4 regions of the Clostridium thermosuccinogenes genome follow, and region 2 is predicted to be linked to each of the others. Evidence: riboswitches for the same ligand, from Rfam matches in the RefSeq annotation. Region 2 holds a riboswitch; each other region holds the start of a gene.
What was found. Region 2 has a riboswitch for cyclic di-AMP ahead of CDO33_RS09640 (SH3 domain-containing C40 family peptidase). Riboswitches for the same ligand answer to the same signal wherever they lie in the genome.

Region 1 (8,218 bases), 2.3 Mb from region 2:
CACCATTAGCAGCTCAAGCTCCTTATGGATATGAAGGGGAAATGTCATGTCATTGCCATACCCGCAGTATAAACTGTAGGATTTGTTTTCATAAAATATCATCAGAAAATCCTCCGGATTTCATCAGTATATATATAATATTTCGACAGCAAACCATTGATTTATGAGGTAAATAAATGATTGGAAAATTTCACTGCCACAATTGATATAATGTACCCGACAGCAATAATTGTCTATGTTTATTTTTATATTTTCTTTTTATTACATATTTTAAATAGTAGTATAATATCAGTACTATTGGCAATGTAATGCGCTTTAATGAATATCTCCCTTGCGGTAGCCGTCCGGAAGAGGAAAGAAGCCTTTCAATTCCAAGAACGGAAATGTCGGAAATGGATAAAGGCTTATATGCACCGCAAAGGGAAGTCCAACCTTGGGCCGCATGCATGCCGGACTTTATAATACTCTTTAGATAAAAGAAAGGGAGGGTTCTTATGGACAGGAAAGCTCTTATCGTAAGAGGTGGATGGGAAGGCCATGAGCCTGTTGAGGTTTCACAGGTTTTTGAAAAAATTCTCATGAAGGAAGGCTTTGCAGTGGACATTCATGAAGACCTTGACGTCTTTGGGGATCTGGAAAACCTTCACAGCTATTCTTTAATCATTCCTGTATACACCATGGGTGAGATAAAAGGCGAATATGTGGACAATGTATGTGCAGCAGTTGAAAGCGGTGTAGGACTGGCCGGCTGCCATGGCGGTATGTGCGATGCCTTCAGGAACAATACAAGATGGCAATTTTTGACCGGCTCCCAGTGGGTAGAACACCCCGGAAATGACGGTGTAGAATATGAAGTAAACATTGTAAAATCCAGCTCCAGTCCCATCATTGAAGGAATCAACGACTTCAAGGTGAAAACGGAACACTATTACTTGCACCTGGATCCTGCCGTAAATGTCCTGGCAACCACCACCTTTCCCCTCGTTCCAGGGCCTCACAGCGCTAATGGGACTGTTCTGATGCCGGTAGTCTACACAAAGAGATGGGGTAAAGGTCGGATTTTTTATAATTCCCTGGGCCACCATGCAGATATATTTGACATCCCGGAGGCCAGTGAATTGATGAGACGCGGCTTTTTATGGGCAAGCAGGCTGCTGTGACCGCTTCTTAGTAATCAATTGCACAGTGACATGCGTTAAAAGCTTTTATACCAGCATTTTCAACAGCATAGGAAAGACGATGTCATTGGCTTTTGCTTTTAAGCAAATATTGATTTTCATTAAAATACATTCATGAAAGGGAGGAAACTCTCAATGGATAAGATAAAAATCGGAATTATAGGGTGCGGCAACATAAGCGATATTTATCTGCAAAACCTGACGTCAACCTTTGTCAATACGGAAGTCCTGGCGGTATGCGATATTATCGAAGAAAGGGCACAAGCCGCGCGCCAGAAGTATAACATTCCATATATGTTTACCAATGTGGATGAAATATTGGGTCTCAAAGAAATACAGATTATAGTCAATTTAACCACCCCCGGGGATCACTATCAAATATGCAAAAAGGCCTTGGAGGCCGGAAAGCATGTGTATGTGGAAAAACCTTTGTCCTTAAAGGTTGAGCAGGGGATGGAGTTGAAGGAACTGGCCAGGAAGAACAATTTGCTTCTCGGATGCGCTCCCGACACATTTTTAGGCGCAGGCCTTCAAACCTGCAGAAAGGCCATTGACGATGGCCTCATCGGCGATGTAATAGGTGCAACTGCCTTTATGGTGTGCCACGGTCATGAGAGCTGGCATCCGGACCCGGAATTTTATTATGAGGAAGGCGGAGGCCCTATGTTTGATATGGGACCATACTATCTCACCGCTCTCGTTTCAATGATAGGTCCGGCAAAAACTGTCACCGGAATGAATTCCATAACCTTTAAGCAGAGGACGATAACCAGCCGGAAAAAATTCGGGAAGGTCATAGATGTAAAGGTGCCTACCCATGTGACCGGGACAATAGAATTTAAAAACGGCGCCATTGCAACCGTCATCACCAGTTTCGACGTCTGGGGCAGCACTCTTCCAAGGATTGAAATATACGGCTCCAGGGGAACGCTGATAGTTCCGGACCCCAACACCTTCGGAGGAGATGTACGGATACAGACCTATTTCCAAAACGAGTTTAAGGAAGTTCCACTGACCCATATTTATTCTGAAAACAGCAGGGGTTTAGGCGTAGCCGACATGGCTGATGCAATAATAAACAATAGGACAAATATTGCTAATGGGGATCTGGCATGCCATGTGCTGGAAATAATGCATGCATTCCATGAAAGCGCTGAAAAGAGGGCCTTTGTGGATTTGAAAACGGATTGTGAAAGGCCGAAGCCTCTGGCTATAGGTCTGACTAAAGGTTATGTCAGCCTGTAGAAGGGATTGAAACAATACTTTATAGTAAAGTGCCGGTTTCTATCGGCAGCAGCAAACCGGAGTAAGCTTGTCATTGTGCAGGCATACTCCGGTTTGTCTTTTATAGGGCAGATTTATTCGCATCTTAATAGCTTCCCAAACTTTTTGCCAGCTCGATGATCCTGCGGAAATTTTCCAGGCTGACGGAAGACGGAATGGAATGGTCCGATGAAAATATATATCCACCGGATTCCTTCATTATCGGTAAAGTTTTTTCCATTTCGGCGCTTATCGCTTCAATATCGTCCCAGAGCACCGCATTAATACCGCCATGGAATACAAGATCCTTACCGTATTTCCTCTTCAGCTCAACCGGGTTCATACCGGCTTTAACTTCCAGCGGATTCAGGGCATCAATGCCTATGTCGATCAATTCAGGAATCAACGGGTTTATGTCCCCGCAGGAGTGAAGATGTGCCTTTATTCCCTTTTTATGAGCCCATTCAACCGCCCTTTTATGTACAGGCTTCAGCAATTCGCGGTAGGTCTTGACGGAAAAGAACTGGTTATGCTTATAGCCCATATCGTCAGGCCATTTAATGCTGTCAAAAGTATAGCCGGCATCCCATATCATATCAAAAAGGGCAATATCCATATCCAGATAAGTGTTGAACATGTCAACGCACCATTCTGGATCTTCCACCAACGCAATAAGCAAGGTCTCTGTTCCCACAGACCAGGAGTGGGTCACATCGAAGCCAAACCAGAAGCCTGCTTCTATCCATTGGCCTTCTTCGCGCCACCTTTTGTAATTCTTTTTAAGATAATCCCATGGAATCCTGTCTTCGGTGGGGGTCATTCGGCTTTTAGCTTCCTTCCACTTCTCAGGGTCCGTTGTTGTAAAGTCGAGGAATTCCGGGGTGGAGTCCATGTGCTTCCATTGCTTCAGGGTAACACCCCAGCTTGTGGTATAGATAATATGTTTTTCCGTCTCCTCAATAACTTTTGTCTCATATCTGGGGCTATTATCCACATTTATGGATGCCACCTTGTCGATATCGAAATAGTCTCTGTAATCAATGCCTTCCGGCATTCCTTCCCTTTGCCATCTCTCAATGGTAGAGCCCCATGGAGAATCAGCAATCGGAACCCTGTCGGCCTCCTTATGCTGAAACATTCTGGTAAACCGTTCATGCGTCGTCATCTTATACATGGATGCACCTCCAGTGATATTATTCCATCCGTTTTTTGTTGCCTTTAGCTTAAAATAACTGCCTATATAGTGATTGTATACTTTTTTGTTTAATAATGATTTGCACGGATTTATGTTCCAGGGGTACGTTTTTATGTTTTGCCATAGGTTATGAAGGATAGACTGGTATTGCTCCAAAGTTCAAGACTAAAATATTCTGAGCCTTTCGTTATCATGGTCTTTAAGGTTTTGGATAAATCTTTTTTGCATCCTTCCAAACGCATTAGATGATTAAAAATTTTACAACACAACTGACCACTGCAATTATCATTCCCTATTCAAGCTTGATTACCCATATTGTATTTAAAATATTACAGCTTTGTACGAAAAGCTTATGTTCATATGGCTTAAGTAGTCCTCAATGAATTGCTTGTCTAATTTCCCGAATCATTTCATAATTTTCAAAAAGCCAGTTATCTGCACAATGCATGTAGTATATAATATAAATTGCATATCAAGCCATGTCGATAAATTAAACTGCATTGATTGGACGATGGCTACTTGCTTATATAAATTAGTTTGAATTCTGCTAATTGAAATGGATTATTGCTTTTGCAAAAGGATTCAAAGCATATAACCATCAGGCAAACTATTGACTGAATTGGTTACTAAATTATATGGATTTGATCGCAGCAGTAAAATAAAATTCGGGGGAGGAAATTCCATGCCGTTATCCATAGTGGTTAATGAGGAAAACTATTCAAAGTATACTCATTTTATCCCCTACATAAGATATTGCGCCGAAGATAAATATTACAGCCCCTGGGAGCTCAACAGAAGAAAAATCAGCGACTATGAGCTTATTTTTATAACCGAAGGGGAGGGCCTGTTTGTGATTGGGGACAGGACATATGAAGTGTCCCCCAATGATTTGATTTTCCTCAAACCGGAAGTGTTCCATTCGGGGAAATCCCTCACTACCCCTTTCAAATTCCTGTGCATGCATTTTGATTTATATGTGTCCAAACCTGCAGATGACTTGCAGATGCTTAAGCAAGCCTACTACGAAACCATACCTTTAAAGCCCGTAAAATATCATAAAGCGGTTGTGGAGTTTCCTGAGCATATTGCCATAAGCAATTCAAGCCATGTGCATATGCTGTTTCGCAGGATTATCAATGAAACGGAGAGGCAGCTGGCAGGATTCAATTCCGTCATCAAATCCATCTTTACCGACCTTCTTATCAACCTTTACAGGCAGAAATGCAGCCAGCTTCCCGAAAATATCAGGTCCAACGAGGTTTTGCTGGCGGTGGATTACATAAAGAGCAATTACATGAACCGCATCACTTTAACAGACCTGTCAAACCATGTCCATTTGCAGCCAACTTATTTAAGCGGGCTTTTTAAAAAACAGACCGGGCATTCCGTTACAGAATTTATTAATCTTCACAGGATATCCGTTTCAAAGAAACTGCTTCTTGAGACCAACAGAAAAATTCATGATATAGCAAACGATGTAGGATTTTATGACTTACATCACTTTTCCAGAGTATTTAAAAAATATGAAGGGCTGACTCCCGTACAGTACAGGCAAATCCGATTGTGATAATGAATGGGCAGCCTTATACCGTAAATATAACGATAATATGTAACAAGGGAGGCCGGCTCCGCGATTTAAGCGTCTTTACGGCTCTCCCTGTTTCATACTCTACCTGTTTGCAAGTCTAGTATGTGTATACCATCCTGCCTATTCTTGCTGCTATAGGTCTCGACCATATCCACTTATTCGTTGTGCTGTCATCGAAATAGAATATGGCGCCGTTGCTTGGATCACTTCCATACAAAGCCGCATAAGCTGCTTTCTTGGATTCATCCGTTGCCGGCCTGTTAATCCACCCGTTCTCTACCGGGCTGAACTGATAGTAGTTCCCAATCTTCTGATATATTACGCTTTTTATAGTATTCGGCCATTCATCACTCTGCACCCTGTTTATAACAACAGCACCAACAGCAACCTGAGCTTCATACGGCTGGCTTTCTGCCTCCGCTCTTATAAGCCTTGCCAGAAGGTCTACGTCGCTTTCACTGTAGGAAACCACAGCTTTTGCGCCATTTCCTCCGGATGTTGAAGTTCCTGAGGAAGTCCCTGCAGAAGTTGATGATGTTCCGGGTATAATAAGGGTTTGTCCCGGATAAATCATATCATCCCACTTATTATTGGCTTTCCTTAAGGAATCAAGAGATATCCCGTGTTTTTTTGCTATTAGATATAAGCTATCCCCGCTTTTTACGGTATACGTCGCAGCAGGCACATTTAACACCTGTCCCGGATATATCACTGTTCCTTTTATATTATTACTGCTCTGGATTGCAGAGACCGAAGTATTGAAGAGCTTGCTTATGGTATAAAGCGAATCACCCTTCACTACTTTGTAGGATGCAGCATTAGCCACACCCGGTGCTATCACCAACAGTCCGAAGCACACAAATGCCGCAGAAAATAAAGTTTTTAATCTGCCTTTCTTAAACATTACATTTTTTCCCCCTTTCGCCTCCGGAGTTAGTTGACGGGTTCGGGATGAGGTACCCTACCATCCCTGACCTTGGAAGCGGCATAAATGCTAAGCAATGATGCATGCCTAATAAAGCAGAAATCTATTATATACTGCCGCTTGCATCCCATATCAGGAACGGATTCACCCCAGGTAAAATATCCTCCGTACTCCATTGTGGAGATTCGGCTGTTTTCCATGCCATTCTAACAGGATTTATGCATCATTTCCATACAAAATTATTGGTAACGCAGGAATATCAATGCTTTGACGGAATAACCCGGAACAGTAAAACTTTTTTTGAGTTCTTTTATCACACCAATATCCTTATTGGCCTCCCCTGCATAGTATGTAATATGTCAACTAACAGGGGGTGATAAATGTGAATAGCTTAAAAATAGGAGACATTGTTGCAAGGAAATCTTATAACGCAGATATATCTTTTGTAATTGACAGAATAGAAATTGGTTCCAATGGGAAACCCGTATATATTTTGCGGGGCCTTCTCCATAGAATCCAGGCAGACACTGATGATGAAAATGATCTCATAAAGCAAACCTATAGAAGCGCCATTGAAAGCATGAAAAGAAATGTAATAATGGCAACGCGGCATGTACCACAGTATAGGCGATCCAATCCCCTCTTAAGATACAGCCCCTTCCGGGCAAGAGCCGGTAAAATTCTGCATATAGATTCCAGCAGGGAATTTATAGATATGTGCATGCAGAATTACAAAAAGGCAGGTCTTCATGCAACAAGCATCCACGCGGAAGAGAGCAGACAGCCGGAACTTATAAGAGGCGCCCTGGAGAGATACCGTCCCGATATTCTTGTCGTTACCGGCCACGACGGTATAAAAAAAGGATCTGTGGATCTTAATTCCATAAACAGTTACAGGAACTCAAAATATTATATACAATCCGTTAAAGAAGCCAGAAAATATGAGCCCAATGATGATAAACTATGCATATTCGCAGGTGCATGCCAGTCCTATTATGAAGGTATTATGAACGCAGGAGCCAATTTTGCCAGTTCACCGGGAAGGATATTGATCAACGCTTTAGATCCGGCAATTGTAGCAGAAAAAGTAGCCCTCACCAGTTCAAGAACCTTCGTCACTCCCGAACAGATATCAAGAATAACTGTATCCGGTGCCGATGGCATATGGGGCAAAAAAACAAGAGGCCATCTAAAGCTGTGATGAATGTAAAACTTACGGAAACTTAAAGGAAAATCAGGGATATAAATCCACAAAACAGCTGTTTTGTGGATTTATATCCCTGTGGATAATGTGTATAAGTCTGTGAATAATTCATTTTAGTTAATTTTACCTTGTGGGTAATTTGTTATATTTTTGTTGATGAATTTGTCCATCCTCCTCCGACCTGTTTGCATCTCTCCTTTCTCAGGTAACCATTTTAAGTAAACCAGCATATATTGAATTAGAAGCCGGTAATCTGCTGGACGCCCGTTCAAATCTTCTATAGAAAGACTCCCAACGACGACCAAAGGAATTGTTAACCGGCTTATGGCAGTTATTCATACTTAAGCTTGAAATATTGCATATTATGAATCCACACATTTGGGAAACGAGGTGATTTCCTTGATTATTCATGTAGTAAGACCCGGTGAAAGTATATACACCATTTCAAGGCAGTATGGCGTGCCGGCGTCCAAAATTATCGCTGACAATGAGTTAAGATTTCCAAACCGGCTTGTTGTGGGACAAACACTTGTAATTTTGGAAGGAGAGCGCAGGCATACGGTTGCTCCGGGGCAATCCTTATACACGATAGCCCGGCTGTATGGCACAAGCGTAAATGCTCTTCTGGCAGCAAATCCCGGGATAACGGATCCTGCTTCCATATCTGTGGGCCAGGTAATAATAATACCGCCCAGAACCATCAATTTCGGAAACATCGAGGTTAACGGATATGCTTTTCCCAACATCAATATGGATGTACTCAGGAGGACCCTTCCCTATCTGACATATTTGAGCATATTCAGCTACGAAGTAAATGCCGACGGCTCTTTAAGAACCATCGATGATGATGCCCTGATACAGGCAG
Region 2 (8,218 bases):
GGATATTGAAACTTAAAGAAAAGTATGGTTTGGCCGATGACAGGATAGATTCGGTCAATATTGAAGAAATAAATAGCAGAATTGACGCGGTGCTGCGCTAAATTTCGGAAAGCGTGAAGGAAAGATTCAATAAATACTCAAAGAAGGATCAATGAAGATCAAATAAAACACGGCGAAAACTCAATGAAAGCTAAAGGAAGGCTCATATGAAACCCATATGAAACTCATATGCAGCTAATATGAAAGCTGAATGGAAATGCTGCTGCGTCTTACGGCGTAATATGGTTTGCCGGTAAAAATCCTGCCATATAAACATAGCTTTAAATCTAGGATTTCAATAAAATGTAAAATTGTTACTAAGTTGACACCACATGCTATATGTGGTAACATGATACTGTAGGCACTTTGCTTCTGGCAAGGTGCCTACAGTGTTTTATATGAAAATGCCATTTTATGTATGAAACTGCATGAAAAAGCCTGAAAATTCAGCTAATTTTATTTTAAGGTGGGGAGGGCTAATTGATGGGGAAAAAGATTTGCCTTACAAGAGCAATGTTCGAAAAAGTTCTGGAGCATCTTATAAGGCTGGAAGAGAACAAAAACAGGCTTATTGATGAATACTACCCGGAGATAGGTGATGAACGTGATAAGTTTATCGATTTTCTATCTGAGTATGTAAATAAGATTGACGGGGTGGTTGAAGACATTAGAATATCGGACGAAGCGGATAATGAGTTCCCATTTGTTATTATAGGGAGTGAAGTAGAGATACATGATGTCGATGAAAATGAGGTTTTCAGATACAAATTGGTGACCCCCTATGAAAGAGATATAGCAAATGGCCACATTTCTTTTTTATCTCCCATGGGAAAATCCCTCCTCTTGAAAAAGAAGGGAGAAGATGTTTCTGTAAAAACCCCGAGCGGAATATACAGATACAGAATCAAAAAAATTGAAGTAGTATAATGCCGCATAAAGTAGTATAATATACCATCGTAATGGGGTATAAAAGCAGTGCACTGTATTTATTGAACAAATGTGGTTACCCTATTGCTTGATGAGAAAATTAATCAAAACTACTACAATTGCTTGCGGGTGTTAAAATGGCAGATACAGTATACATAACAGGACATAAAAATCCCGATACCGATTCCATATGCGCGGCGATCGCCTATGCGGAGTTAAAAAGAAAACTAGGCATAAATGCAATCCCTGTCCGCTTGGGGGATATAAACAAAGAGACAGAATTTGTGCTGGAATATTTTAATATACCAGCACCTGAATATCTGGCAACCGTGAGGACGCAATTGTCCGACCTGGATATCGACATAATAAGTCCTGCATGGCCGGAGGTCTCGATAAAAACAGCATGGACAATCATGAAAAAAAATAATGTTAAAGTGATTCCGGTGGTTGATGAGAATGAGAAGTTCCTGGGATTGGTGACTACGTCCGACATAACCAAGAAGTACATGGACATGTTGGAAAATGACATAATCGCTTACAGCAAGACTCCTTTAATGAATATCGTTGAAACATTAAATGCGAAATTGATATGCGGAAGCCAGAAGGACTTTAATACAACGGGAAGAGTAGTAATACCGGCAATGAATCCGGAAGAGATGGGGGCCTTTGTTTCCAAAGGAGACATAGTCATTGACGGCAGCAAAAAGGAAACCCAGATAAAAGCAATTGAACTGGGCGCAAACTGCCTCATTGTAACCTATAATGGCTCCGTTGATGAAGAGGTCGTGGAGCTTGCCCGTAAAAATAAGTGTATTCTGATGATTGCCCCTGGGGATACTTTTACGACGGCAAGGCTGATAAATCAAAGCATTCCGGTGGGATATGTCATGACCAGCACTAATGTGGTCAGCTTTAACATCAATGATTTTGTCGACGACATAAAGGATGAAATGCTGAGAACCAGGTTCAGAAGCTACCCTGTGCTGGATGACGAACAGAAGGTCAGAGGTTTCATATCAAGATACCATCTTATATCACGGAAAAGGAAAAAGGTAATTCTGGTGGACCATAACGAAAGGTCCCAGACCGTCGATGGGATAGAGCAGGCGGAGATTTTGGAGATTATCGACCACCACAGGATTGGAGATATACAGACCGGTTATCCGGTATATTTTAAAAACGAACCTGTGGGAAGTACATCTACCATAATAACAAATCTGTACTTTGACAAAGGCATACGGCCTAGTAAAAATATAGCGGGAATATTATGCGCCGCTATAATATCCGATACCATCAAATTCAAATCGCCCACCTGCACTCCGATGGATATTAACACAGCTCAAAAGCTGTCGGAGATAGCGGAACTTGACATTGACCGGTTTGCTTCCGAGATGTTCAGGAGGGGTTCGTCCTTAAGAGGAAAGAGTCTTGAGAAGATTCTGTACAACGATTTTAAAGAAGTACGGCTTGGCAAGTTTAAATTCGGCGTGGGACAGATAAATGCATCGGACAGGGAAAGCCTTTCTGAAATAAAGGATGATCTCATCAAATATATGAATGATATCTGCACCTTTAAGGATTATGATTTGCTGATACTTCTGGTGACAGACATAATCAATGTGGGTTCCGAGGTTTTATTTGCAGGCAGGGAAAAGAGCATAGCCCAGAAGGCATTTAATGTCGGTGCCGGGGAAGACAGCGTTTACTTAAACGGCGTTGTTTCCAGAAAAATGCAGATCATACCTCAACTGGCTGCAGCAGTCCAGTGATCCATACCCCACTTTTATGATTGTAAATCCTTCGCCTTTAACTTATAATACAGTTATATCAAATGTAAATGTTGGCTTAATATAATTTATGAGGTGCCTCATGGAAAAAGAAAAAAGGCAGAGGATATGGGAACTGGATTTTTTAAGGGGCATAGCCCTTATCATGATGATATATTTTCATGTCATATATGATATGAAGGATATATATGGTTATGATGTCGTCTATAGCTATGGAATCAATTACTGGATCGGGAAAATATCGGCATCAATGTTTATTTTGATCTCCGGCGTAAGCTCTACCCTTAGCCGCAGCAATGTAAAAAGGGGCTTAAGGGTTCTTGCTGCCGGGATGGCAATAACTCTCATTACCTATCTTTATGACCCGGAGTTTATTATAAAGTTTGGGATACTTCACTTTTTGGGAATAAGCATGCTGCTGTATCCGTTGTTTCAAAAAATGCGCTGGGAAGCACTGGCTGCGATCGGAACTGCAGTCATAATAGTCGGAAAGGTTCTGGAAAGAATTAATGCTCCCAATGATTATTTCTTTGCTTTTGGATTGACAAGCAGCAGCTTTTTTTCCTCTGATTATTATCCCTTGCTGCCTTGGTTCGGACTGTTTCTTTATGGGGTTTTGCTGGGAAAACTCCTGTACTCCCGAAGAAAAAGCCTATTCGGATTTTCTCTTAAAGATAACATAATAAGCAGCGCCGGAAGGCATACATTGGCAATCTATTTGATCCACCAACCAGTGATAATCGCCGTATTGTCCTTAATAAACCGGCTGGCGGGAAAATGACCGCCGGGAGTAAACCTTTGTTTATTTTCTTTGCTTTACATTACATGAAAAAAAATTGAACAAAAATGCTGAAATTTTCGTCCCATTATGTTAACATAAAATATGTTATGGTAATTATTAAAAGCTGAATCCTCTTTTTTAAGAGGTACGGAGGAACCAACTGTTTTTAGGGGTTAATCCATAATGGTAACTGGAAAGATGTGTACTGTTACATATATGATGTTATTAACATCAGACTGCGGTATGATCTTTGATATTTGATTAACAGCATTGTACACCTGTTTTCAGTTATCCGGCATGGTAGGGGTAATCCTATTTACCGAACCCGTCAGCTAACTTCGGAAGCTAATAATAGGAGGTTACGATGCATATTTTTAAAAAGGTACTGGCAGGTACCATGGTACTATCTTTTGCTTTAAGCTTACATACGGACGCTTTACATGCGGAAAACGGAAATAAGGAAACAGCAAAAGAAGAATCCCTCGTAGTTCTTGCCCAATCTGCAAATAATTCAGCAAAAGTATTGTCAACTTTTCTCAAAGGAACAGAATTCATAGCTTCAGGAAATTCTGGATCATGGATAAATGCTACATATGAAGGCGACGGCAGCCGGATTGGGGAGGATTTTGTATCGGAGCTGGCAGTCGCAGTAAACAGCAAAACTGAAATTAAAGAAATAGCCATAGTAAATACAGATGTCCTCAATATCAGAAAAGAGGCGAGTACCTCTTCTCCTGTAACCGGACAGCTTAAAAGGGGAGAGAAAGTAGGCATATTAGGCAGTTCGGGAAACTGGAGGAGAATAAAGACCTCTGAGGGAACCGTAGGATGGGTATATTATGAATACCTGTCGGACAAAGCGGCAGAATCAACAGCTAGTACTTTAGCTGCGACTGCCGCCCAGGAAAGCAAAGAAGCCGCTGCTACAGGTACGGCATATGTTACTGCCGACGTACTTAATTTGAGGAGTGACGCAAGCACTGCCGCATCGATAAAAGGAAAGCTGAAGCAAGGGGAAAAGGTGAGTGTATTAGGCACTTCCGGAGATTGGACAAAGGTAAAGACATCTGGGGGAACGACAGGATGGGTTTATTCCGAATATATTACGAATAAGGCACCCGTTACCTCGAGAGGCACCGCAGCAGCTAGAACTGACAAGGCATCGGATTCCTTATCCAAAGGGCAAAAGATCGTCGAATACGCCAAAAAATTCCTTGGTGTACCTTATATATGGGGTGGAACCACTCCCAAAGGTTTTGACTGCTCAGGCCTTGTATATTATGTATACAAACAGTTTGGAATAAATTTGCCAAGGACATCCAAGGAGCAGGCAACCAAAGGAACTACGGTCAGCAAATCGGATTTGAAGCCGGGAGACCTGATGTTCTTTGACACAAGCGGTGCAAACAACGGGGTTGTTACTCATGTGGGCATATACATAGGAAACGGAAAATTTATTCATGCTTCCAACCCAAAATCGGATGTAAAGATCACCAATGTAAATGACAGCTTTTATGTAAAAGCTTATATAAAGTCCAAAAGAGTGCTTTAATATTTAGCGATGGGAGTTTATCTACGAGGGCAGAAACGAATGGTACCATGACCGGGCAAATACCGGCAATCGTACGAAGCAAAAAGTTTAAAAAGAGAGAAATTTGTCATTATGAGGTCAATTGAAAAGGTAATTTCCACTTTGCAAAAGTAAATTCCATGGATGCTGTTATCATTGAGAAAAATAGTAATTCAGCGGGTTTTGGATTAGTTTATTTAGGCAAATTTTTAATGCTTTTCAGTCAATAATAGGTTAAAATATGAAGTAGAGGAACAAAGCCAGCCCTTTTTTGGGTATATCAAACTAGAGGTGTGAAGATTAACTAACTTTTTGCAAGAGTAATTTCCACCCTGTTTGTAAATGCTTATAGAGTTGTGGCTGGTGGTGCCTCTGGTTATTTAATATTTATTTCTTAAGAAGGGATGAATGCAGGGTGACATTATCTGTCGGGATGAGTTCTACATTCATCCTTCTTAATATTTCTTCCCCGTAGAGCAATCCAAAAGCCCAATAAGGGGTTTTATCCCCGAGATTCAGTCGACTGTACGAGTTGATATGGTTCATCATAAGAGTTATGTCCCGCTGAGTAAACTCATCAAGAGAAGTACCCTTTGGGATAATGCGTCTAATCAAAGCATGGTTGTTTTCTGCTGCGCCTTTCTGGTAAGGAGCCAGCGGATTACAGTAGAATACACAGGTTCTGCGTTGCCCATGTGAATCGAATTCAATAGCGGACGGATTCGAGAACTCACTGCCGTTGTCACAAAGTAATACCGGGAACAATTTGCGGAAGGTATCCGGGCCTAGTTCCAGGTAAAGCTGATCAAAGATATCAATGACAGATTGGGAGGTATTAGCATCTCTAATGAATGCGAGCATGAGCTGTGGGACAGTAAAATGCAGTGTCAGCAGGACTTTGCCGCCTATTCTTCCTATTACCGTGTCCATTTCCACTACGGGAAGGTCCGGATGCTCTTGCATAAATTTAAGAAAGTCTTGATAAGTTCGGCCTATTCGGCATTTTTTATCCACTTTGAACTGGTCTTTTCCCTTTTTACGTCTGCCCATACGTACAACTCTTGGCATATCGATATTTTTTGCTGTAAAGATACCCTTGTCCACATAGTTGTAGAGTGTGCGTTCATCGAGCATGATTTCATCAGCATGGTTAATGCATATATGGTGGAGTGACTGGCCTTTAATTAGCAGCGGGCTAATAATGGAATCCAATCTTATCGCTTCTTCTTCAGTGATTTGTAAACCCTGACGGCACTCAGAGCGTACTGTCTCGTATTCTCTTTGTGCATGTGTTGCAGAATAAATCCTCTTCTCTAATGTACAAGACTGTTTGTCTTCACAACCATTACAAACATAGGGCGGCTTCGAAAGCTTGGGACAAATTTCCTGTTGATACTCATGACATAGTGATGAACACATGCGAGACTTGCAAGCGCGACAATAACGGCTACAACGCAAACTGCCGCAAAGATGCTTAACAGGGCAACCAATACGATGTTTACAATCATTGAACACTCTTCCATAACAGCCGGTTTTCCTAAATTGGATATGGTTCTTCACTTCCTTGGATATCGTGGTTGGGTCCTTTCCAAGCTCGCGTGCTATGCTTTTGAATGATTTCCTGCTGATTAACCTTTGTTCAATTATATTTCTTTCTTCCTGACTCAAATGTTTAAAGCCACGCATATATGTACCCCCTTCAGAGGCACCACCATATATATCATAGCTTTTTGAGAGACAATATTCCAGCTTTCACAAGAAAATAGGAACAGTGTGATCTTTGCAAAAGTAACTTCCACCTTTCTCATTTCTAGCGATTTGCAAAACTAAATTCCACTGTCTATGAATTTGGGGTGGAAATAACTTTTTCAATTAAACTTTGTCATTATGATAGATTTCTCTCTTTTTAATTTGATATAAAGCATTAACAATACCCAATGTTTATTGTATAATAGATAGAAATATTTATAGGAACATTATTGACAGAGAGGGAGATGCATTTTATTATATTAAACATATAGGTATAGTTGGAATTACATATGAATATCATGTAAGAAAGAATACCAATTAATTTTCAAAAAACTGATAATAGCTGTGAAAAGATTAAAAACAGGGAAAACCGATAATTTTAAGGGGTGTATATAATGCAGGTTTATGATAAATTTGAAAAATTGAAAGAGAATCTGAAAAACATGGGCAGTGTTGCGGTAGCATTTTCCGGAGGTGTCGATAGCACCTTTCTATTGAAAACAGCTTATGACGTATTGGGGGATAATGCCGTGGCCGTCACAGCCACCTCGTCCACTTATCCGGAAAGGGAATTCAAGGAAGCCGTAGCCTTCGCAAAGGAACTGGGGGTAAGGCACATAGTAATTTCATCGGAAGAGCTGGAGATTGAAGGTTTTAAGGAAAATCCCGTGAACAGGTGCTACTTCTGTAAGAACGAACTGTTTACCAAGATATGGGAAATAGCCAAGCAGAACAACATAAAATATGTGTTGGACGGTTCCAATTATGATGACCTTGGAGACTACAGACCCGGTATGCAGGCTATCAAAGAACTGGGGGTTGTAAGCCCTCTTAAAGAAGCCATGCTGACCAAAGAGGAAATAAGGAAGCTTTCAAAGGAAATGAATCTGCCTACCTGGGACAAACCTTCCTTTGCTTGTCTTTCATCAAGGTTCCCTTATGGCCAGGAGATAACAAAAGAGAAGCTGGAAATGGTGGATAAGGCAGAGCAATTCTTGCTGGATCTGGGATTTAAGCAGGTTAGAGTTCGCCATCATGGTGATATAGCAAGGATTGAGGTATCCAGAAGCGAGCGGGAAAAATTCTATAACGGGGAACTTATGGATAAGGTCTATGAGGAATTCAAAAAGATAGGGTTCAGATATACTGCCCTTGACCTTAAAGGCTACAGAACAGGAAGCATGAATGAAACCTTAGACATAAAGTCTGATAGCGGGAAGTAGATGCAAAGTGGATAAAAGTCTTATAGTTCAGATATACATATTGGATAAAAGGGGTTGAAGTGGGTTGATAGAGATAAGAAATCTGAGTAAAAGTTACAATACTCAGAATGGCAGAGTAAACGCTCTGAATAATATAAATCTT
Region 3 (8,218 bases), 1.1 Mb from region 2:
TACTACCCTTTCGCAATATGAACTGGGTACCCGTAGGCCGGATTATGAAATATTGAAAAACATTGCCGAATACTTCAATGTATCTACCGATTACCTTCTTGGAATAACTGACTCCATGGAGAAAGAACCTCCTGCCAAGAGGCCCGGAGAGTTTTGCTACACCTTTGATTTATCTGGGCTTCCCGAGCAAGTGATAGAACAGATATCCGAGTACATAGAGTTCATCAAGCAAAAATACAGCAAACAAGAAAAGCAGGATAAACCGGAAAAAGACGGATAATCCTGCTTTTATTCTAATACATATCCTGGGTGAACCAATAGGCACGATGAAATGCTACTTGGCATATATATCAGGTTTCAGTACTCCTATGTATGGCAGATTGCGGTATAGTTCCTTGTAATCCAGGCCATAACCTACCACAAATTCATCAGGCACCTCAAATCCCACATAATCCGGTGTTACATTCGCTCTCCTGCGGCTTGGTTTGTCCAACAGACAGCAGGTTTTTATGCTTTTCGGATTTCTCGACCTCAAGTTCTCTATCAGATAATGCAACGTAAGACCAGTATCAATTATATCCTCCACGATCAATACATCTTTTCCTTCTATGTTCTGATGAAGATCATGAATGATCCTGACCACTCCGGAAGTCTTTGTGCTGTCGCCATAGCTTGATACAGCCATAAAATCCATGCTTAACGGAACCTTTATTTCCTTGGCAAGATCACCGAAAAATAAGACAGCTCCCCGCAATATGCCCACCATAATCAGGCTGCTTCCCTGGTAGTCTGCAGTTATCTGCTTTCCCATATCCCGAACTCTGCTTCTAATTTCATCTTCTGATATCAGAATTTTAGCTATATCCTTTTCCATTAATTACTGCCTCCTGAATAAATACTGTTAATGTTTTTAGTTTAATCAAATATTTATTCTTTGTAAAGCCATATCATAATTTTCATAATGCTTCATAACAAATTTATTACGATAAATTTGTTACGCTGACTTTTTTGCACTCATTAAAGACCGCAAATTTGTGCAGGCAGTCATCAATGGCGGTTTGAAGCTCCTTGGTCCGTTTTACATCCCTTTCATACCATATATTTTTCACAACCAGCGTTTTTGCCTTGCTATCACGGATTGCCTCGACTCTACCGATAAATCTGTCGCCATAAAGCAGCGGCAGGACATAGTAGCCGTATTTGCGCTGCTCCTTAGGGGTGTATATCTCCCATTTGTAGTCAAAATCAAACAATGTTTTGATAAGTCTTCTATCCCAAAGCATATTGTCCAGCGGAGCAATCAGCTCACAACGGTCTCTTAATTCAGTCTCCTGCAGGACTGCTTCGAGTAAACTCCGGTCGGTCGAAAGGCAATATAGCTTGTCCTTAATGCCGTCCACCGTAACTTCCATAATTTTTTCCTCGGAAAGCAACTGCCTGAAAATCTCGTTTCTTTGAGCAGATTTTAACTCCCAGATGTTCAACCATGCATCGGAAGGCTTGTTCCACATAAGTCCCACCGCACCTATACGGCGCAGCACACGCCATTTTTGATGCTCGAGTTCATCGGGATACGGCTCCGGTGCGTTCAACAGCTCAGCATCAATGCAGTTCTCCGCAAGGTCGTAATACTTGGTTGTACCTTTCTTGTGGTGCACTACCAATTCTCCACGGAAATACATGGTTTCCAGCGCAGCACGGGAGAGCTTTGCATTACTCCAATACCAGTCCACCGTATCACTAAAACCGATATCCGCTGACGATACGGCACCCTTTTCCCGTATGATGTTCTTGATTTCCTCACATACGGCATTGACCTCGTCGTGGCTCCTGCCGCCGGTTTTATAAGCTTCGCGATACCGCCGGAAATAAGGCCAGTCTGTGGTTTCAATAATCGAAAGGTTTTTGTCGAAATAGTCCAGCAGCTTTCTATCCTCATACAAAAGTGAATACAGCATTTGCTTTGTGAAGCCTTCAACCCTCGATTGCAAAACCAGTTCCGGATTCTTGCCGCATACATCGATCGGGTCAAACTGAATACAGCCTGCTTGACGGACAAAATCAAGCACTCCCTGTTTGCCTGAGAATTTGTAATCACCTATTAAGCCTTGCTTCAAAAGCATGAACCTTCGTGCCTGCTTATTGGTTAATGCAACATTTTTTATCATTTTGCCCTCTTAATTTCTCGTGTTTTAATATAATAATGCTCTCCGCTCCATATATCGCTTTTCGGACAAGGTGCACAACCACATTTTGTCAATGCAACATATTAACAGTATACCATAATTAGAAATAGTTGTGTAAACTTTTGTATGCTTTGGCTTGATTTCATTTCTAGTGCGCCCTGCACTGTTAAAGAAGCACATGAAATCGGTTGTGAAAAGAAAACTGACTACACAAAAAGCACCCATCCAGCTATAATTGGGACAGGTGCTATAATACAGCCTTACACCAATGGATCAAGTTTTTTCAGTCATCAATAGTTCACATATTTAAGCGGGTTTTGAGGAACGCCATTTTTCCTTACTTCAAAATGCAGGTGAGGCCCGGTCACATTTCCCGTCGCTCCGGATAATGCGATGACTTCTCCCCTTGCCACCCTCTGGCCGGCTTTAACCTTTATCGAGCTCAAATGCCCGTAATAGGTTGTGTATCCGTTTTCATGGTCTATGATGACGAGCTTGCCGTAATTGCCCTGCCATCCGGCAAAGGTTACTTTGCCGCCGTCTGCAGCTTTGACGGAGGTGCCTGAGGAACAGCCGATGTCAATTCCCGTATGCAGTTTCCCCCATCTCTGTCCAAAACGTGAAGTAAGACTTCCTCCGCTTGGTTTAGTAAAAACTCCGTATGCAAGAGTACTCGGCCTTTCTTTTGTGCCGCTGAGCACCACTTTGTTTTGAGGCTCTTCTATAACCTTCTCTTCCACAACTTTCTCTTCCGAAACTATGCCGTTTATTTTTATAACCTCTGCCGCAACGGATTTTTTACCTTCCTTGCCTTCAACCTTCACCTTTGTCTGGCCTTTGTAAAGGTCGGCAGTCTCTACATATTCAACCTGGTAAGGAATGCTTTCCTCATAATTTTTCGTTTCAATGCTCTTTATGTTTATTACATACTTTGGTACGCTGAGAATGATCTCCTGGCCGATTTGAATTTTATCCACATCCAATCCAGGATTCATTTTCTCAATTTCAGACTGTTTAATTTTATGTGCTTCGGCAATTTCAGATACCGTATCGCCTTTTTTTACCACATATACCTTTGACTCCTCGGTGCTTTCAGACAGCAGTTCAAAAACGGTTTTTTCATCCTGAACGCTGCCTATGTTTACAGTCTTTTTGATAATATTTATGTCTTCGATAAAATCTACGCTTTCCGGATCGCTCCTACCGTTGTTTTTCATATATTCGTCCTTAATCCGGGTCAAAATGGATTCTGCTGTGCTCTTATCCTTGAGATAAGCGATATCACGGCCGTCAACATTGATGGAATAGGCCTCCGCCAGCAGCTCCAAATTGCTCTCCAGCGTTTCCTCGATAGCGCTTTCAGGAGTCAACTTGTTGCCAAAGGCAAATACTTCCTTATAATCAACCTTGGTGGGAATGATAATATTTAGGCCGGTAGCAGTCTCCGTCTTCTTTTCTATCTCCTGGATAATTTCATCAATCTGGCTTTTGTCGTTTACCATAGCTATAACCTTGCTGTTTACTTCAACTGCATAATAACGCTTTGTGAAAACGCTAAAGCCTGTCACCGAAACAGCGGTGACAAACGCTACACCGGCTAAAATCCATTTTCTGTTTTTTATGATCCACGGCTTGCTTTTACTAAGCCATGCTCTGCTTTTATCAATCCATATTCCACTTTTTTTAATCCATCCTATAAGTTCGTCCTTACTCATAAAATCTCCTTATCATCTAAAGGGATATTTCCTCATCCAAAAGGATTATTTTGTCCCCCTAAGAAGTAGTTCCTTTATTTTTCAGGGTTTTAATCCGGACGGCAAATAATAGTGTTCTAAGCTGCTCCAGATAAAAAATTTGAAAAATAAAAACGGTTTATCACCTAACCCTATGTGAAAACCGCTTCAAAAGGCACAGTCAAACCATCACTCCCTTTCAAAGCTTCCGAGGTTAGCTGACGGATTCGGACAGAAAGTTTTGCCCTACCATACCGGCAGTCAGAGACTTAAATCAGAGATATGAAGTTTGTAATATTAGCCCAAATCAAGGATTCAGGCGTAACATTAATTCAGACCTGACAATCACCTGCCGACACCTGGTATGGATTCACCCCAAAAATTGGTTCCCCCGTATTCTGCAGAAACATCGCTGCAGAAATTCAGCATATAGGTTCAATATTCAGTTTACCTATATTATTTGCTATTCCCTAATAATTATAACTACATTGCATAAATGTGTCAAATATGTAATAGGACATCGATATCGGATAATTCTTTATAAAACAAAGAAAGCGCCTTTCACCATCAGACGGAACATGAATAAATAGCGCCTATTAATATATAAACCGCAGAATTATTGCCTGGGCAATATTCTGCGGTTTGCTTTTACATCATTTATTTTTTATGTTCTTCCAGCAATGCCCTGATCTTTGTAGACGGATCCAGCAATGCGCTTAAAGAATGATCGTGATTGAGAGTATCTATAAGCAGCGCTATAAACTTTGATACATCAACCTCTACATACCAAGGCGCCTTTTTGAGCGCTTCACTTCTATAAGTCAGGTTAGTGGAAAAAACCTTGGTGATTATTCCGTTCCTGTAGAACTCATTAAATTTCTCAATGCCTTCCGTAAACAATCCGAAGGTCACCGCCATATAAATTCTATTGGCTTTTCTCTGCTTCAATTCCATCGCTATGTCCAGCATTGAATCTCCCGATGAAATAATATCATCAACGATGAGTACATCCTTGCCTTCCACCGAATCCCCCAGGAACTCATGGGCTATTATGGGATTCTTGCCGTTTACTATCCTGCTGAGATCCCTGCGCTTATAAAACAATCCGAGATCCAGCCCGAGTATGTTTGCATAATAGATATTCCTGTTTATTCCACCCTCATCGGGGCTGACCACCATCATTTTGCTTTTGCTTATCTCCAAGTCCTTTTCAGAGTTAAGCAAAGCCTTAATAATCTGGTATGCCGGCTGAATATTCTCAAATCCCTTTATCGGAATAGCATTTTGCACCCGAGGATCATGGGCATCAAAAGTGAGGATATTCTCCACTCCAAGGCGTTCCAACTCCTGAAGGGCAACAGCACAATCCAGGGATTCCCTCGATACCCTTTTATGCTGCCTTCCCTGATACAGCAAAGGCATTATCACATTTACACGCCTTGCCTTTCCACCTATTGCCGAAATAATTCTCTTTATATCCTGAAAGTGGTCGTCAGGACTCATGGAATTTTCCATTCCAAACATCTTGTACTTGCAGCTGTAATTTCCTACATCACACAAGATATACAGATCATAGCCCCTGATGGATTCCTTTATGACAGCTTTTCCTTCGCCGGAGCTGAACCTGGGGCAGTCAACCGATATAAGATAAGAATCTCTTTTGTAGCCGGGATAAAGCAGATGATCGAAACGACATTCCGGTATGCTTTTCCTGTACTCAGTCAAATGCTTGTTGACAAGGTCACCCAATTCCTCGCTGCTCTTCATTGATATGATACCCAGAGGTCCGACCGGAATACTGGGAACCTGATTTTCTTCATATTCTATAGTAGACATCCTCGCCTCCTGAACACTATCAAATATTGGCAAATACTGTTGTCATATTATCTGCACATATATTATAATATTCAAATTTGATTAAGTAAAGGATTATGCAAATTAAAACAGCAGTAATTTTGCCAGTGGTTCAGATCCGGCTAAAAGGATGATCCGCAGCTCATCGGCATAACTTGAAGGCTCCATACCCTACTGGTGCTATTACAAAGCACTATAGAAAATTATTGGTTTGAATTCAGCTAATTGAAATGGATGATTGTTGCTCCGAAAGGTGGTTCCTTGCAGCTATGCCCTTAAGTAGTGAATCCTTTCTGCACAATCAATACATCCATCATTAGCCGAATTCATTCCTAAATTATATAAATCATCCATAACAAGGATAGTTTAACATACTTTCATCCTATTGAACTTCGCCCTTGAGGCCGATCTCCTCGGCTACCTTTCTCATTCCTTTTATAGTCTCAACAATGATGGCATCCATCTCCATGCCCAGCAGCTCGCCTCCCTTTTCGATGACTTCCCTGTTGACTCCTGCCGCAAAGCCCTTTTGTTTCCATTTCTTCTTAACCGATTTAGTTTCCAGATCCAAAATGCTTTTAGTCGGACGGAGAAGAACGGTTGCCGTTATAAGGCCGGTCAGTTCATCTATGGTATACAGGACCTTTTCCATCCTCTCCTCCGGTTTTACGTCGGAGCAGATTCCCCATCCATGGCTCTCAATAGCTCTTATGTAATCTTCGGGCCAGCCCCTTTCGGTTAAAATCTCTCTGACTTTTTTGCAGTGCTGCTCCGGGTACATCTCATAATCGAGATCGTGCACCAGGCCGATAATTCCCCACTTTTCCACATCTTTTTCATTGAAAAGCTCTGCAAAATGCCTCATAACCGCCTCAACGGACAGGGCATGTTTTATAAGGCTTTCGCTTTTGTTGAATTCCTTCAGAAGCTCAAAAGCCTGTTCTCTCGTCGGTATTACCTTTTCCATCCCTAAGACCTTCCTTCGTATATTGCATTATTTTGTGAGTGTAGTAAACAATTTCTTTAGATAAATAGTAATCATCCGACCTTTTCATGTCAAGCCATATCTTTCGCAATCCGGTTATATGGTTCTAGCATTTTTCCAATTTTAGTTCAAGATCAATTTCAAAAAAGCGGTCCCATGGGAAACTTAATTCAGTAAGTTCAATCCTTCTTCCATTGAATTTTCCTCCCAGCTCTTCCTGTATCAATTCAATGAGCAGGTCTTTTACTTTTTTGGCAGCCAGCGCGCTATACTCACCCAGACTATATGGATTTAAATCCGGATAATTATCTTTTAGCTTCGTCAACCGGAAAGTGCCTTTGGACTGCATAAGCCAGTCGGTTATGATCGCTCTTAACAGCAGTCTCATGGATGCATCATATTTTTCCGGATCATCCGCAAACCCTTTGTAGTAGCTGCACAATACGCCGTGGGCAAGAACTGATCCTATGGTATTCTGGGAGGTATTCCATCCCGCATAGGCGCACAACCTGTCAAAAAGCTTGTTCTTTACAGCCATCATCATAAAATGGTCATCCGCACCGTTGCAAAAGGCCACATCCGCCACTGCAAAAGGCTTGCCGTATTTCTCCGAATAATATATGGCGTACTTTATCAGCTCCTCTGCATTGGAGTAGTTGGAATAGCTGGAAAACCTGAAGCTCTCCGAATACTGTTCAATTGCCTCCAGGGTGCGTGTACCGGGTGAATGGACAGCCAGAAGCAGATCCGACTCTTCGGCGGAACCTGCCACAATTCCTCCTGCAGAGATGATCTGGTGCTTTATGCTCTCGTTTAAAGGCCTGTCCTCATATTTTGGAATAATCGTAGGTCCCAGAGTCGATGAGTATCTTATGTAAACTCTCGGCACATATCCCTTGTGCTTGTTAAATACCCGGGCAAACAGCACGCTTCCAACCTCATCAGCACCGGGGTAAACCATTACCCGGTCCATGATCCTGAGCTCCTTGATTCTTCGAGATATCAGATGTTGGTCCATGGCTGCAAATCCATACTCAGCGCAGTCATCCTTAGGAATAACAAGAAAATCAATCAACCCTTCTTTGACCAGTTCCAGACATTTTTGATTTACAAAGAGGTTTACTTTCCTCCTGTCAAGAAAATCTCTTAGGTACTCCTGCGGAATTTCCTCTTTTACGGCATCCAGCTCCCCGATCTCCTCTTTAGTGCCTTCACCCCGGCCGATCTTATCGGTGAGATAACAGTATCTCCAGATTTTGTACCCGTAATCCTTCCAGTAGAAAGGGTCCTCAGCGTCGCTGTCATATGCCGCAACCCTAGCCACCAAATTGAAGGCATGAATTTCCACGTTTCTGTTTATCTGTTTGAGCTTTCCGAAATATTCCAAGTATTTGCTGCATTCTTCAATGGTCTTGTAATGTATTCTCGAATTAACGATATTACCGTAAATCAACGCATCC
Region 4 (8,218 bases), 1.4 Mb from region 2:
CCGGGAGGGAGATCATGCGGATTTCAAAGATGTTTATACCGACATTGAGGGAAGTGCCGGCTGAGGCGGAAATTGCAAGCCATAAGCTGATGCTCAGAGCAGGCCTTATCAGGAAGCAGGCCTCAGGCATATATTCTTTCCTGCCCTTAGGCTACAGGATTTTCAGAAAAATCGAGCAGATAATAAGGGAGGAGATGGATAGGAGCGGGGCTCAAGAGCTCATGATGTCAGCACTGCTTCCTGCGGAAGTCTATCAGCCCTCAGGCAGATGGGAGGTTTTCGGCCCTGAGATGTTCAGGTTGAAGGACAGGAATGAAAGGGATTTCTGCCTTGGACCTGCCCATGAGGAGGTATTTACCGAAATCGTCAGGAATGAGATCCGTTCCTACAAATCTCTACCGATGATGCTTTATCAGATACAGACAAAGTACAGGGATGAGATAAGGCCGCGGTTTGGATTCATGCGTTGCCGGGAGTTTGTGATGAAGGATGCTTACAGCTTTGATAGGGACGAGGCAGGCCTCGATATGTCCTATAGTAAGATGTATGAGGCATACTGCAGGATATTTGACCGCTGCGGCCTGGATTATATTGTGGTGGATGCGGACAGTGGTGCTATGGGCGGTTCCGGCTCCCAGGAATTTATGGTCAAATCCGAAATAGGGGAAGCAGAGGTTGTCTTTTGTGAAAGCTGTGGCTATGCTGCCAACAGGGAGAAAGCCCAGTGTGTGCCTGAGATGTGTTGCCCCGGGGAGGAGCAACGCTGCTGCGATGAGCTTCCTTTGGAAAAGGTTGCTACCCCGGATGCAAGGACTATAGAAGAACTTATGAAGTTTTTCAACTGTTCGCCAAAGGAATTTGCCAAGACCCTAATTTTTCAGGCTGATGACAGGGTGGTTGCCGCGATGGTCAGAGGAGACCGGGAGATCAATGAGACAAAACTCCGAAACCACTTGGGATGCAACGAACTTAATATGGCAGATCCCGAAACAGTAAAAAGAGTAACCCATGCTGATGTTGGATTTGCCGGACCGGTGGGCCTGGGAATTGAGCTCATTGTTGATCCGGAAGTGGCAGCCATGAAAAACTTCGTTGTGGGAGCCAATGAGACGGGATACCATCTTAAAAATGTCAATATGGGCAGAGATTTTAAAGCTATGGCTGTGATTGATATCAGGAATATGGAAGAAGGGGACGGATGCCCCAAATGCGGCAGTCCGGTGAAAGTTGCCCATGGCATAGAGGTGGGACATATATTCAAGCTGGGAACAAAGTACAGCAAAGCTTTTAACTGCACATATCTGGATGAGGCCGGTAAGGAGCATCCCATGGTGATGGGAAGCTACGGAATAGGCGTAAACAGGCTCATGGCAGCCATAATAGAGCAGAACAACGATGAAAACGGCATTATCTGGCCTGTGTCAATTGCGCCTTATCATGTAGTAATCATTCCTGTAAATGCTACCATCGAAGAGCAGATGAAAACAGCTGAACGGATTTACTCTGAGCTTCAGTCGGCAGGAGTGGAAGTGATACTGGATGACAGGAATGAGAGAGCAGGGGTTAAATTCAAGGATGCGGATCTTATCGGTATTCCAATCAGGATCACCGTCGGAAAGAAGGCAGAAAAAGGCATTGTGGAGTACAAGCTCAGAAAATCTTCGGAAGTAAAAGAGCTCAAAATAGAGGATGCCATCGCTCAAGCGAGGCAGGAGGTAATGAGTGCGCTGAATTAAATTACAAACTTTATGAGAAATGGATATGTAAGGGAAATATATTAATGAGGGAAATATAATAACGATGAAGCTCCGGAAAAAGAATGTCCGGAGCTTTTTTATGGATTTGAAATATGTTCTTTGAATCTTTTGGAACAGCAATCACCATTTCAATTAGCGAAATTAAAGCAATTTATATAAAAACGGCTCGTTTTTGGCAAATCCTTTCTATTGTATCGGCAACACATCCTTTTTTTCATAAAATAAAAAACTTTTACCTTTAGAAGCATCCATGTAAATATTTCGATATTTTCTGTTAATAATAATAGAAGCATACTTTTTAAAAAATAAATAACAGAAGTGATGTTTTGGAGGGATTTTATGAAAAAAAAGCTAGTATATTTGATCGTACTTGTGCTTGCTTGTACGTCGCTTTTGAATATTGGTGGGCCTGATGTACAAAAGGTGACAGCAGCTCCATCATTTCAAAAAGTTAATTTTACGGATGCGGTAGTTACTGCTAATTCTTTGAACGTAAGGCAGGGCCCGTCTACAAAGTATCCTGTAGTATGTGTGCTTAAAAAAGGGCAGAAAGTAAAGGTATTCGGTAAAATAGACAGCTGGTATGCGGTATATGATGTGAGCAGCGGATGTGTTGGAGCGGTGTCTGCACAATACATAAAGACATCCGGATCAACTACTGCCAAGACACCAACAACCAAAACTCCGACAACCAAGACTCCTACGACTAAGACTCCGACTACGCAGACTCCTGCACCTCAGACGCCTACTACCCAGACTCCACAGACAAGTGATAAGACTCCTTCTACCACTCCTCCGGAAGGAATATCCCAGGATGAGCAGAAGTTGCTGGATCTGGTTAATGAAGCCAGGGCAGATGCCGGGGTAGGTCCTCTTGCTTTTGATATGGAGCTGGTGAAGGTTGCTAGGTTGAAAGCTCAGGATATGGTAAACAACAACTACTTTGCTCATCAATCACCGACATATGGTTCACCTTTTGACATGATGAGAAAGTTTGATATTGAGTTCAAAACAGCCGGTGAAAACATAGCCGGAAATCAGACGGTAGAGGCGGCATTTAAAGCATGGATGAATTCCGAAGGCCACAGGAAGAATATACTGAACGGAAGCTTTAATTATACGGGCATAGGCATAGTGGACAGCCCGACTTACGGAAAGGTGCTTGTACAGCAGTTCATAGGAAAGTAAAGTAAAGAGGAGCCGGTGGTAATCTGAAATACACCTCCAAATATTAGTATATGTCTAACATTTGAGGTGCACTTCAATCCACCGGCTCTTTTTTTATTAACCGCGATGAAGAAAAGCTTTTATCAATGCTGTTCTTTCAGATTGATATTAAATATGGGTTCCACTTCGAACTTCATACCTTTGAGATAGTTTAACATTCCGGCATCCTTGAAGTCAAAAACCAGTTTATATGCCCACAGCATCTGGCGTTTGGCCTTCAGAGGGCGGTTGAAAGCGTTGGTTCCATATTTTCCGTCCCCAACTATCGGATGGCCGATATGGGCAAGGTGAGCCCTTATCTGATGGGTTTTCCCTGTTATGAGTTCCACTTCCAGGCGGCTTATATCCTTATCCATATCATAGGATAGAACCCGGTATTTTGTAATAATTTCCGAAGCTCCTTTAACCGGCTCATCGCTGATAAAAACCCTGCTTTTCCTCTCATCCTTGATAAGAAAGCTCCTGAGCTCGGCTGATTGCTTCTTAACCTTGCCCACTACCAGACATTGATAGAATTTGCGCACTTCCTTGTTTTTGATCTTGTCCAGCATTATCCTTAAGGATTCGGCGTTTTTGGCTATTATGACCAGACCTCCCGTATTTCTGTCCAGCCTGTGGCAGAGGCACGGGGTAAAGGAGTTGGTGTCATTGGGATTATATTCTCCCTTGTGCTCAAGATATTCAAGAATGAAGTCTATAAGGGTGTTGTTTGACTGCTCCCTGTCGGGGTGCACCGGTATCCCCTGATCCTTATTTACTATCATTATATTGCTGTCCTCATATACTACTGAAAAACCCCTGGCAAAAGGTGTGCTGCCGGCTTGGGGCACTCCGTCGAGAATTTCATCCACTATGTATATTTCCAGCCGGTCACCCTGGGAGACGACATAATCATCTTTGACCCGCACTCCGTTGACCTTTATGTCCTTCTTTCTGAAGGCTTTGTACATAGCGCCTGACGGCATATTTCTGAAGGTATCCCGAAGGTATTTATCTATACGTTTGCCTGCATTTTCTTTTGTGACTATTATTTCCCTCATATATACTCCTTTTATTATTAATACTTTGCAGTTCTGCATCTTTAGAGATTATTGGCTGTATATTCGATATTTGAAGCAAAAACTCCTTTAATTGTATATATGTCCGTAGCTTTTGTATTTAGTCTGCCCTCGTGAGGGAGGTGATAATGCATTAAATTATGGAAGGGAGCGATAAAGAGATGGATTATAGGTATCAGTTTGATGGAAGATTTATGCAAACTCACGTTTGTTTTCTTTTCCCTAGTTCAAAACTTCCTCAAGATATCCATGTTTTGCCACTATCTTATGTAAACTAATTATGTTATAATATACAACCGTAATTCAAGAAGCCAATTTACAAATATATACTGCCGAATTCCCTTATTAGGGAAACGGGGGATACAACACAAGGGGGTTAATTCCGGAACAGCCGGAAAGGGTGCTCTTCTACCTAACCCGACAACTAACCTCGTAAGCAAAGAGAGGAGAAAACTAATGCAATACAGAAGATATGTTTTTGGTTCTGTTTTGGCAGCAGCCATTACATCTGTTTTTTATTTTGCCAGTCTCACTACGTCACCTGTTGATAACATAACGGAATCTAATAAGGCTGTGGAGAGCAGCGCAGCGGATGCCGGGACGGAAACCGGGCAGCCTTTGCAGTTGTTTTCTGCGGATGCGGGTGATAGCGCTGCAAACAGCATAACAGGCGATACTGCAAACAGTGCTGCAGACGATACAACAAAAAGTACTGCAGACAGCATTACAAACAACACTGCAGAAAGTGCCACAAAAAGAGCATCAGATATTATTACAGATAGCACAGAGGGTGCCGGCAGTGTTTCTATCATGGCGGAAAACGGGACCCGCTCTGATGCGCATAGCCAGAATCCGAAAAAGGCAGAGGACCAGGCAGGTTCTGCATCCAAATCCATGAAGCAGGCAAATAGCAATTCCTCTATGGTATCCCGAGGAACGGCAAGAGCTTCCGACGTATACCTCATGAAAGGGGATGAAAATTCCAAGGTTATCAAGCTTCAAAAGGATTTGAAAACCCTTGGGTATTTTACCGTAACACCTACCGGCTACTATGGAGACATCACCTATGAAGCGGTAAAAAAGCTGCAAGCTGCGCATAATCTGAAACAGGACGGTATAGTGCATACCAGCACCCTGAAGCTTATTGAAAAGCTGGTAAAGGAAAAAGAGGAAGCGGATAAAGCTGCAGCAAAACAGGCCCAAAGCGATAAGGCTTCAAAACCGGCAGAAGTGGCTAAACCATCCGAAACCGCAAACAGCGGGAAAAAAGCCGAAGATTACATGATGCCATGGTTTGGCGGTGTAGAGAGCTTCTTTGCTCGTGGAGAGACAGCTACGGTATATGATATTAAATCGGGTAAAAGCTTTAAAATAAAAAGGACCTACGGTACCAATCATGCAGATTGTGAGACTCTGACGGCGGAAGATACAAAAATCATGAAGCAGATATACGGCGGCCAGTGGAGCTGGGAAAGAAGGCCGGTAATAGTGACGGTGAATGGGAAAAAGATTGCCGCATCCATGGCCGGAATGCCTCATGCAGGGGTGGACAGTGAACCGGCAAATGCATATGTCAGCAAAAGAAGCGGAGATTATGGAGCTGGTACCAACCTTGATACAGTAAAAGGCAACGGCATGGACGGCCACTTTGATATTCACTTTTTAAACAGCAAGACTCATGGTACGGGTAAAGTGAATGCAGATCACCAGAATGCTGTAAAGGAAGCTGCAAAATGGGCAGCAAGTAATTATTAAACCATATAGGAAAGCAATTGCCGCACAGGCTGCGGTTAAAATATCATAACGGCAAGGGAAAGGGAGATTCATCAATACTAAACCAAAGTATTCATGGGTCTCCCTTTTTTTATGCATAGGATGCTGTTTCCATGTAACATGATTGGGTTCGTTTATTGTTGATCTATCAGATTTCGGGATGATGAGAAAAATCACAGCAGTACTTTCAAAAAAGCTTACAGGCAAGTTGGATTTATATGGACTAAAAATATTATTGAATAAAGAAGTGAATAAAGAACAACCTGTATAGTATTCGACAGCAGGGATTTAGGCTTTGTGAAGCATAACATTATATGGTATACTTACTATAAAATTAGAAAATTGACTATGGAGGTGGAATCATGTCAATTAAGACAGTTAATACCAATAAAGCTCCGGCGGCCATAGGCCCTTATTCTCAGGCAATAATTTCAGGGAACACCGTATTTACATCCGGACAGATACCCATAGACCCCGCTACCGGTGAGGTGGTCAACGGAGGGATAGAAGCCCAGACAAGGAGGGTGCTGGAAAACCTGAAAGCTGTGTTGGAGGCGGCGGGTACCAGCATGTCCAATGTGATAAAAACCACAGTTTTTATCAATGATATGGGAAACTTTGCTGTTGTAAACAGTATATATGGTGAGTATTTTTCTGCTCCCTATCCTGCCAGGTCCTGTGTCGAAGTATCAAAGCTGCCAAAGGGCGTTGAAATCGAGATTGAAGCGGTTGCGGTTATAGACTGATGCAGTATTGATATGTAACCTGCAATTTCATGGCATATGTCATGGGGTATGGACATGATTAAAGAAAGTGAAAAGTGACCTTATCAGCGCCTGTGAATGCCTGTGGCTACTGCAGGTTATCATGCCGATGAAGCAGGAAGCTTGCGGTTTTGGCCTTGGTAGACGACTACATAATTTTGATGCAATTGATGAATATTATTTGTGACAGACACCGTTAAACGGTAAAACCTTGATATTCAATGAAGAGATGCATTATATCTGGTTTACAAGGAGAAGAATATGGGTTTTTACGAGCAAATAAGCAAATATTACGATTATATTTTTCCTGTAGGACAGTCACAGCTGAATTTTATCAAGAAGGCGGCCGGGACTCCCCCCGCGAGGGTTCTTGATGTGGCATGCGGTTCCGGAGGCTATACCGCAGAGCTGTCGAAAAGCGGATATGAGCTTACAGCGGTGGACATTGATGCGGAAATGGTGAACAGGGCAAAGCAAAAGCTGCAGTCGGAGAAGCTTTCAGCCGATGTATTGAGATGCGACATGAAAGAGCTGGAAGAGAAGCTGTCCCCTGGGTTTGACTGCATATTCTGCATAGGGAACTCCATTGTACACCTGGAAAGCTGCGATGCGATTCTGAAGGTTCTCAAGCAGATGAATAAGCTCCTGTCAGATAAAGGGGCCCTGGTGCTGCAGATTATCAATTATGACAGGATTATAAAGTATAACGTTGATGAGCTGCCTCCCATCATCAATGAGGATATTGGCTTGGAGTTCCTGAGGAAATATGAATTTACGGATGACCGGAAATATATAAATTTTAACACCACCTTGACTATAAGGAATGGAAGGGAACCTTTAAAGTATAAAAACTCCGTTAAGCTTTTGCCTCTCATGAGCGGGACCATGCGTGAGCTTTTAAATAAGGCGGGTTTTGAAAAAGTTGAGTTTTTCGGGGATTTTAATTATTCTCTCTATGATGAAGATTCTTTCATGTTGGTAGTCAAGGCTGGAAAATAGGCTGTACGAAATCTCACGGCAGGCGGCAATTTTTGCCGCCTGCGATTTTACTCCGATTGCCTGAAAAAGCATAGCGCTGCTGATTCTGTGTTAATGCGTCTGCAGCGTCTGCTGACAGTTATGACACCTCATTCCTAAGAGCCGATGTGGTACCAACATCATGCAGCCGTATTCTACCAGTAACTCCATAGTACATTTCACAGGTACAACAGCCAACTTTACATCTTGTTCCAATGCTTTTTGCTTTTAGCAGTTTATTTATTTTCTATCCTCGGTATGCCAAATCCTGTATTCTTTCTATGGTATCCTCTGCTGTCATATCGGAATTATCTATAATGTCAAATTGATGCTGATCAAAAACCAAAACATCGTAAAAATGCTTTATCCATTTTTCCGGTGTAATGCTGGTATGGCAAGTTCTTGTCTGACACCGTTCTACGGCAACCTGATATTGGGGTTTAAGAAGAATTAACTTGTATTTAAGATTTCGGGATTCAAATATTTCTACAAACTTTTTATAATCTTCTGGCAAAATAACATGGGACAAGACAATGTTTTTACAGAATAATGATAGGATATCAATTTCGCATATGATTTCCTCAGTCAATTCGTTCCATTCATACTGTTTGGTTCCTTTTTT

Region 1: linked by a shared signal. The riboswitch ahead of CDO33_RS20165 (LysM peptidoglycan-binding domain-containing protein) and the one ahead of CDO33_RS09640 (SH3 domain-containing C40 family peptidase) in region 2 are both predicted to bind cyclic di-AMP.
Region 3: linked by a shared signal. The riboswitch ahead of CDO33_RS04675 (peptidoglycan DD-metalloendopeptidase family protein) and the one ahead of CDO33_RS09640 (SH3 domain-containing C40 family peptidase) in region 2 are both predicted to bind cyclic di-AMP.
Region 4: linked by a shared signal. The riboswitch ahead of CDO33_RS03515 (peptidoglycan-binding domain-containing protein) and the one ahead of CDO33_RS09640 (SH3 domain-containing C40 family peptidase) in region 2 are both predicted to bind cyclic di-AMP.

Annotation. Positions count from the first base shown of each region.
Region 1 covers NZ_CP021850.1:4,621,748-4,629,965, reverse strand. Annotated here, with positions in the region: gene CDO33_RS20190 (AraC family transcriptional regulator) at 1-102, opposite strand, end outside; gene CDO33_RS20185 (ThuA domain-containing protein) at 495-1,160, shown strand; gene CDO33_RS20180 (Gfo/Idh/MocA family protein) at 1,314-2,423, shown strand; gene CDO33_RS20175 (uroporphyrinogen decarboxylase family protein) at 2,548-3,615, opposite strand; gene CDO33_RS20170 (AraC family transcriptional regulator) at 4,319-5,203, shown strand; gene CDO33_RS20165 (LysM peptidoglycan-binding domain-containing protein) at 5,322-6,128, opposite strand; cyclic di-AMP (ydaO/yuaA leader) riboswitch at 6,132-6,350, opposite strand; gene CDO33_RS20155 (sporulation peptidase YabG) at 6,532-7,350, shown strand; gene CDO33_RS20150 (glycoside hydrolase family 18 protein) at 7,753-8,218, shown strand, end outside.
Region 2 covers NZ_CP021850.1:2,193,671-2,201,888, reverse strand. Annotated here, with positions in the region: gene nagZ (beta-N-acetylhexosaminidase) at 1-101, shown strand, start outside; gene CDO33_RS09655 (GreA/GreB family elongation factor) at 523-966, shown strand; gene CDO33_RS09650 (putative manganese-dependent inorganic diphosphatase) at 1,104-2,735, shown strand; gene CDO33_RS09645 (heparan-alpha-glucosaminide N-acetyltransferase) at 2,836-3,534, shown strand; cyclic di-AMP (ydaO/yuaA leader) riboswitch at 3,647-3,896, shown strand; gene CDO33_RS09640 (SH3 domain-containing C40 family peptidase) at 3,899-5,086, shown strand; gene CDO33_RS09635 (IS30 family transposase) at 5,492-6,790, opposite strand; gene larE (ATP-dependent sacrificial sulfur transferase LarE) at 7,249-8,076, shown strand; gene CDO33_RS09625 (methionine ABC transporter ATP-binding protein) at 8,141-8,218, shown strand, end outside.
Region 3 covers NZ_CP021850.1:1,055,080-1,063,297, reverse strand. Annotated here, with positions in the region: gene CDO33_RS04690 (helix-turn-helix domain-containing protein) at 1-280, shown strand, start outside; gene hpt (hypoxanthine phosphoribosyltransferase) at 335-874, opposite strand; gene CDO33_RS04680 (winged helix-turn-helix domain-containing protein) at 981-2,168, opposite strand; gene CDO33_RS04675 (peptidoglycan DD-metalloendopeptidase family protein) at 2,477-3,901, opposite strand; cyclic di-AMP (ydaO/yuaA leader) riboswitch at 4,108-4,357, opposite strand; gene CDO33_RS04670 (ribose-phosphate pyrophosphokinase) at 4,577-5,746, opposite strand; gene CDO33_RS04665 (HDIG domain-containing metalloprotein) at 6,156-6,740, opposite strand; gene CDO33_RS21430 (hypothetical protein) at 6,703-6,828, opposite strand; gene CDO33_RS04660 (DUF4127 family protein) at 6,865-8,218, opposite strand, start outside.
Region 4 covers NZ_CP021850.1:773,469-781,686, forward strand. Annotated here, with positions in the region: gene CDO33_RS03500 (proline--tRNA ligase) at 15-1,736, shown strand; gene CDO33_RS03505 (CAP domain-containing protein) at 2,097-2,945, shown strand; gene CDO33_RS03510 (RluA family pseudouridine synthase) at 3,068-4,024, opposite strand; cyclic di-AMP (ydaO/yuaA leader) riboswitch at 4,363-4,496, shown strand; gene CDO33_RS03515 (peptidoglycan-binding domain-containing protein) at 4,499-5,797, shown strand; gene CDO33_RS03520 (RidA family protein) at 6,178-6,561, shown strand; gene CDO33_RS03525 (class I SAM-dependent methyltransferase) at 6,841-7,578, shown strand; gene CDO33_RS03530 (dephospho-CoA kinase) at 7,844-8,218, opposite strand, start outside.